Regions from separate parts of the Streptomyces sp. NPDC031365 genome, predicted to be linked through region 1. Evidence: riboswitches for the same ligand, from Rfam matches in the RefSeq annotation. Region 1 holds a riboswitch; the other holds the start of a gene.
The links. A riboswitch is a leader RNA that binds a small molecule or an ion and turns the genes downstream of it on or off. The one in region 1 is predicted to bind cyclic di-AMP.

Region 1 (3,529 bases):
CCGCGGCACTCTGCGGCACGCGCACTGGTGGCAGCGGCCGTGGGTGCGTTACGGCGCACTGATCACCCTGCTGACGCTGTCCGGGCTGGTGATCCTCGCCCTGGTCCGCGAGCAGACGGGGACGCAGGGGTTCCTGGTCGGACTCGGTCTCGCCATTTTCCCGGTGCCGCTGCTGCTGGCCGCGTTCCGCTGGCTGGACCGGGTCGAACCGGGGCCCTGGCGGAACCTGCTGTTCGCCTTCGCCTGGGGGGCGTGCGCGGCGGCGCTGATAGCGATCGTCGCGAACAGTTTCGCCACGCGCTGGATAGCGACGGCGACGGCCGACCCGGTCGGCGCCGACACCCTGGGGACGACCGTCATAGCACCGGTCGTGGAGGAGTCCGCGAAGGCCGCGGCCGTCCTCCTGGTCTTCCTCTTCCGCAGACGTGACTTCACCGGGCTCCTCGACGGCGTGGTGATAGCCGGGGTCACCGCCACCGGCTTCGCGTTCACCGAGAACGTCCTCTACCTCGGCACCGCCTTCGGCACCGACCAGCTCACCGGCGGCAGCGGTGCGGCGTCGGTCACCGCGGCGACCTTCTTCGTCCGCATCGTCATGTCGCCGTTCGCCCATCCCCTGTTCACCGTGCTCACCGGGATCGGTTTCGGCATCGCCGCGCCGGCCACGGACCGGCAGCGGCTCCGGCGGGTGCTGCTCCCACTGTGCGGACTGCTCCTCGCGATGGGCATGCACGCGCTGTGGAACGGCTCCGCCGCGCTCGGTCCGTACGGCTTCTTCGCGGTGTACGGGGCGTTCATGGTGCCGACGTTCGGCCTGCTGACCTGGCTGGTGGTGTGGACGCGGCAGCGGGAGCTGCGGACCGTGCGGACGGAGCTGCCCGCGTACGCGGTCGCCGGCTGGCTCACCCCGGCAGAGCCGTTCGCGCTCGGCTCGATGCGCGCGCGGCGCATGGCCCGGCAGTACGCGCGCCGGTACGGCGGGAAACCGGCGGCGCGCGCGGTCGCGCAGTACGAGGCGTACGCGACGTCGCTGGCGTTCCTGCGGCACCGGGGCCGGCTGGGGAGGGCCGGGACGGACTTCGTGACCCGCGAACGGGAGCTGCTGCTGGAGCTGTGGCACCGGCGGGGAGCGGCCCGTCCGGCACTGGACCACGCGGCCCGCCTCACCGCACCGCCGGTTCCGGTCGCCTCCGCGCCGTGGCCGGTGCGGAGGACTTACGGGCAGCCTCCGTACGGACAGCCTCCGTACGGGCAACCGCCTTATGGGCAGCCTCCGTACGGGCAGCCTCCGTACGGGCATCCGTACCCGGTGCCCGACCCGAACCCCTACCGCTCCTGACGGGTCTGCCGCGGACGGCCCCGGAAACACCTGACCGGCAGCCCTGACGTCGGGGGGTCGTCGTCGGGACTGCCGGGGTTCCAGGGGCGGTGGGACTCAGGGCTCAGGGGTTGAGGCCCTTGCCCTGCAGCCACGCCATCGGGTCGATGCCGGAGGAGGAGCCACCGGTGTGGACCTCCAGGTGGAGGTGGGCCCCGGTGGAGTTGCCGGTGGATCCGACGCGGCCGATCACGTCGCCGGTGTTGACCTTCTGGCCGACGCTGACGCTGATGGACGACTGGTGGGCGTACCAGATCTCGGTGCCGTCGTCGAGGGTCAGCACGGTCTTGTAGCCGTAGGAGCCGTCCCAGCCGGCGGAGGTGATCGTGCCGGTGTGAACCGCCTTGATCAGCGTGCCGCTGGGTGCGGCGAAGTCGAGGCCGGTGTGCTGGCCGGAGGACCAGTAGGCGCCGGCCTGACCGAAGGTCGAGGAGATGGTGTACGAGGAGGTCGGCAGCGTGTACTGCTTGGCCAGCTCGGCGAGGCGCTCGGCCTCGGCCTTCTTCGCGGCTTCCTCCTCCGCCTTCTTCTTGGCGGCCTCCGCCTTGGCCTTGGCCTCCTTCTCCGCCTTGGCGGCGGCCTCGGCGGCCTGCTTCTCGGCAGCGGCGAGGGCCTCCGCGGCGGCCTTGGTCTCGGCCTGGCTCTGCTGCTGCTCGACCTGGGCCATGATCCGGCTGCGCAGCGCCTCGCCGGCACCGGGGGCGCCCTGCTCGGCCTCGGCCTCGGTCATGCCGAGGGTGCTGAGAGGGGTGGCCGAACCCTTGGGTGTTTCCTCGTCGGAGATGAGGGAACCCACATTGGGGAGGTCGGGCATGGAGATCGAGACCGGCGGCTTGCCGGTCTGGGCGGTGGCCATGCCACCGGCGCCGACCGCGGCTATGACGCCGACGCCGAGGACGGTGGAGCTGCGGGCGAGTCCTCCGCCGCGCTGCTTGGAGACGCGGTGCCGGCCACGTACCGGGCGAAGGGACTCCGCGGTGGGGTTCCACTCCTCGAGGGGGCCCTCGTCGAGGCGGACACCGCCGTAGGCGAAGGTGTCGTCGCTCGGCTTGAACGGAGCTTCGGGGGCAGGCGGGTTGGACGCCACGTGGGCGTACTCCTTTCCTTCCTTCTTCGCCTACCGGGTTAGCTGACGGGTTCGGAGCAGGAAGGTCTCCTACGCGCGGGCACGAACCGTGTTTCCACGGCGGTATCCACGCGATTCACCCCAATTGGTGGTTCCCCGGTTCCCTTGCGGGATTCGGCGCGTGCGCACGGAGCCGACTTCTGTGACGGCTGGGACGACCGCGCTGCGTTATCGAACGTTAATAGACGCGAGGGCTGGATTCCAAGCCGTTCCTCTTGATCATTAACGATTCTCGCGTGGACTTAACCGCCATGAGCGGCAAAAAACGGGCGAGTTGACCGCCCTTCAGGCCCCCGTCATTTCCTGACGGTACGTCAGCTGCTGTGCGGTGCGGGACGACTCGCTCACCGTGCGTGAAGATGGCGTCGGCCATCGGAAAACACCGAGGGCCGGAACCCTTTCGGATTCCGGCCCTTGGCCTTCAGTAGCGGGGACAGGATTTGAACCTGCGACCTCTGGGTTATGAGCCCAGCGAGCTACCGAGCTGCTCCACCCCGCGTCGTTGAAACCAGTGTACGCCATCCGCGGGACGCGCCGCACACCCATAACCGGCGGCCCCGGTTTCAGCCACTGATCAAGTGCCCGTTCGGCGCCTTGGCACGCTCCTCGTGCTCCGGCAGCACGAGGACGACGGCGCCCCCGTCCGCCAGCAGCCCACTGCCGTCGGCCCCCACCACGAAGGTGTCCGGCTCCCGCCAGGCCGTGACCACCCGCCGTACCCCCGCGTCCAGGATCAGCCGGGCACAGGGCGCCGGCCGGGACGCACGCCGGGCGCAGGGCTCCAGGCTGGAGTACACGGTGGCGGTGGCGAGGCGGGGATCAGCGGGGTCGGTCCTGGCGAGCGCGGCCTCCTCCGCGTGCACCACCGGGTCCGCGCCCTCCCGGGAGTGGCCGCGCGCCAGCTCCGTACCGTCGGCGGCCACCACCACCGCTCCCACGCTGAACGCCGTGTCGGACGGCGGGCACGCGGCGGCCAGCTCGCAGGCGAGGGCCAGCCAGTGGTGGTCGGCGGCGGCGGGCAGCAC
Region 2 (3,529 bases), on a different contig from region 1:
GGGCGAGGGCGTCGATCATGGCCTCCGCGCGGTCACCGATGCCGCGCTTGGGGACGTTGAGGATGCGGCGCAGCGGTACCGAGTCCTCGGGGTTGGCGAGCACCCGCAGATAGGCCAGGACGTCCCGGACCTCCTTGCGCTCGTAGAAGCGGACGCCGCCGACGACCTTGTAGGGCAGGCCGACGCGGATGAAGATCTCCTCGAAGACACGGGACTGGGCGTTGGTGCGGTAGAAGACGGCGACATCGCCCGCCTTGGCCTCGCCCGCGTCCGTGAGGCGGTCTATCTCGTCGGCGACGAACTGCGCCTCGTCGTGTTCGGTGTCCGCGACGTACCCGGTGATCCCCGCGCCCGAGCCGGCGTTGGTCCACAGGTTCTTGGGGCGGCGCGACTCGTTGCGCTCGATGACGGCGTTGGCCGCGCTCAGGATGGTCTGCGTGGAGCGGTAGTTCTGCTCCAGCAGGATCGTGGTCGCGTCCGGGTAGTCCTCCTCGAACTGGAGGATGTTGCGGATGGTCGCGCCGCGGAAGGCGTAGATCGACTGGTCGGCGTCACCCACCACGCACAGCTCGGCCGGCGGGATCTCGGCCTCCGGCGGCACGTCGACAGGATGCTCGGCGGTGCCGACGAGTTCTCTGACCAGGGCGTACTGGGCGTGGTTGGTGTCCTGGTACTCGTCGACCAGGACGTGCCGGAAGCGGCGGCGGTAGTGCTCGGCGACGTCCGGGAAGGCGCGGAGCAGATGGACCGTCGTCATGATCAGGTCGTCGAAGTCCAGCGCGTTGGCCTCACGCAGCCGGGACTGGTAGAGCGCGTAGGCCTGGGCGAGGGTCTTCTCGAAGCCGTCACCGGCCTGCGCGGCGAAGTCCTCCTCGTCGATCAGCTCGTTCTTCAGGTTGCTGATCTTGGCGCTGAAGGACTTCGGCGGGAAGCGCTTGGGGTCGAGGTCCAGGTCGCGGCAGACCAGGGCCATCAGACGCTTGGAGTCGGCGGCGTCGTAGATCGAGAACGACGACGTGAAGCCGAGCTTCTTGCTCTCGCGGCGCAGGATGCGCACGCACGCGCTGTGGAACGTCATGACCCACATGGCGCCCGCCCGGGGGCCGACGAGCTGCTCGACGCGCTCCCTCATCTCGCCCGCGGCCTTGTTGGTGAAGGTGATCGCGAGGATCTGGCCCGGGTGGACGTGCCGCTCGGCCAGCAGATGGGCGATGCGGTGGGTGAGCACGCGGGTCTTGCCGGAACCGGCGCCGGCCACGATGAGCAGCGGGGAGCCGGAGTGCGCGACGGCGGCGCGCTGGTTGTCGTTCAGCCCCTCCAGCAGTGCGGCGGCGTCCATCACCGGGCGCGGCGCCCCGTCGCGGTAGTAGGCGTCCCTGTCCGGCGGCACGTCGAACTTCCCGCCGAACAGATCGTCCGGAACGGTCTCCGGAGCATGATCGTCCTCGGGTGGTGGCGGGGGTTCGTCCGCGGGGCCCCGCCGGGCCTGGAGGTCCGCCAGGAAGCTGTCGTCAAAGAGGCTGCTCATCGCTCTCCGAGTCTAGGGTGCCCCACCGACAACCCGTGCCCGCCCCGGAACATCCCCCGGTTTTCGTGCGGCCACGGCGCCCGTCCCCGGTCACCGCACGGACGCGCACCCTCGAGGACCGTTGCCTCACCCTGAGTCACCCACCACGCGAGGTCACAAAAATGTATCGGGCATATCACCCATCAACCTTCACAGGTGCCACACCAGTTGGCTACGGTGCGGGCAGGCCGCTCGTCCCCCGCCGGCGAACCTCGCCGGACCGTGCGGCCTCCGCCGAGTCCGTCACTGCCGCCGTGGCAGCCGGAGCCGGGGACCCACCGAGACCTTGGGGTGAATCGGCCCACTCCCTCGCGGAGCGGCCGTAGGGCAACCCTTCCGAAGCACCGCCCGAACCCGACAGCTAACCCGGTAGGCGGAGCATGTGGAAGGAGTCGCCTCCCTTGGCGTCGCACCGCAAGTCGCGCACCCCCGGCACCCGCGTGGCAGGCATACGAACCCCGGCCCTCGCCACGGCCGCCCTGACCTCCGTGGCCCTGCTCTCCCAGACGGCGGGCGCCGTCCCCACGGACGACGACAAGCCGAGTCTGGAGGAGGTCGAGAAGAAGGTCGACGACCTCTACCGCCAGGCGGAGTCGGCCACCGAGAAGTACAACGCGGCCAAGGAGAAGACGACCAAGCAGCGCAAGCGCGTCGACACCCTCCTCGACGACGTGGCCAAGCGCACCCAGAAGCTCAACGACGCACGTGAGGAACTGGGTTCCTTCGCCGCCGCCCAGTACCGGACCGGCGCGGGCATCCCCGACACCGCGACCTTCCTGCTCGCGGACACCCCGCAGGACGTCTTCGACCAGCGCCAGGTGATGGACCGGGTGACCGGCCGCCAGAAGGAAGCGGTCGACGACTACGTCACCCAGCAGTCCGAGACGATGAAGAAGCGCAAGGAGGCCACGGAGAGCCTCCGGACGCTCACCGAGTCGCAGGGCGACCTGAAGACGGCCAAGGCCACCGTCCAGAAGAAGCTCACCGACGCGCGTGAGCTGATGTCGAAGCTGACCGCCGAGGAGAAGGCACGGCTCGCGGCGATCGAGAGGAAGAAGCAGGAAGAGGCCGCCCGCCAGGCCGCCGAGCTCGCACAGCAGCAGGCGGAGCAGCGGAAGGCCCAGGAAGAGGCCGCCGCTCAACAGGAGAGCGGCAGCACAGACGCCTCAGGGTCCGCAGGCTCGACCACCCCGCCGTCGACGTCGACATCGACGGACTCCTCGTACGCCACCAAGGCCGAGAAGGCCCTGGCCTTCGCCCGCGCACAGATCGGCAAGCCGTACGTCTGGGGGGCCACCGGCCCCGGCTCCTACGACTGCTCCGGCCTCACCCAGGCCGCCTGGAAGGCCGCCGGCGTCACCATCCCGCGCACCACCTACGACCAGGTCAACGCGGGCACGACCGTCTCCGTCTCCCAGGCACAGCCCGGTGACCTGGTCTTCTTCTACGACGACATCACCCATGTGGGCCTCTACATCGGCAACGGCATGATGATCCACGCGCCGAAGCCCGGCACATACGTCCGCGAGGAGTCGATCTTCTACGACGGCGAGTCGTCGATCCACAGCGTGGTGCGCCCCGCCTGAGCCGCTCGAGGGCCGGGCCGGCAGGTTCGGTCGGCATCGGAACGTGCCCGGCCCCCCTTCCCGCCCGGCACCGGGCAACCGTGTCCCCCGGACATGACGGCGGCGGCGACGCTGTCCGCGTCCACCGCCGTCGGCATCCCGGGGCTCGAGGCCCGGGGCGTGTTCCGTTGTGCGGGTACGGTCACCGGACGGCGGGGGCGGTCGCCTCCGCCGGCGCGGCAGGGGATCAGGTCCAGAGCACCGCGATGAAGATGTTCGTCACGGTCAGCAGGCCGACCAGACCGAACAGCCCCTTGTCCACCTTCTCGTCGTCGCGCTTCACATAGACCAGGCCGAGGATGACGATCAGCAGCGCCAGCTTCACACCGATCTTGAT

Region 2: linked by a shared signal. The riboswitch ahead of ACZ5C2_RS15025 (C40 family peptidase) and the one ahead of ACZ5C2_RS07815 (M23 family metallopeptidase) in region 1 are both predicted to bind cyclic di-AMP.

The regions. Positions count from the first base shown of each region.
Region 1 covers NZ_JBVIIM010000004.1:13,949-17,477, forward strand. The annotation lists gene ACZ5C2_RS07810 (PrsW family glutamic-type intramembrane protease) at 1-1,339, shown strand, start outside; gene ACZ5C2_RS07815 (M23 family metallopeptidase) at 1,443-2,465, opposite strand; cyclic di-AMP (ydaO/yuaA leader) riboswitch at 2,478-2,634, opposite strand; tRNA gene ACZ5C2_RS07820 (tRNA-Met) at 2,930-3,003, opposite strand; gene ACZ5C2_RS07825 (dihydrofolate reductase family protein) at 3,068-3,529, opposite strand, start outside.
Region 2 covers NZ_JBVIIM010000008.1:122,027-125,555, reverse strand. The annotation lists gene pcrA (DNA helicase PcrA) at 1-1,528, opposite strand, end outside; cyclic di-AMP (ydaO/yuaA leader) riboswitch at 1,790-1,958, shown strand; gene ACZ5C2_RS15025 (C40 family peptidase) at 1,969-3,153, shown strand; gene ACZ5C2_RS15020 (hypothetical protein) at 3,380-3,529, opposite strand, start outside.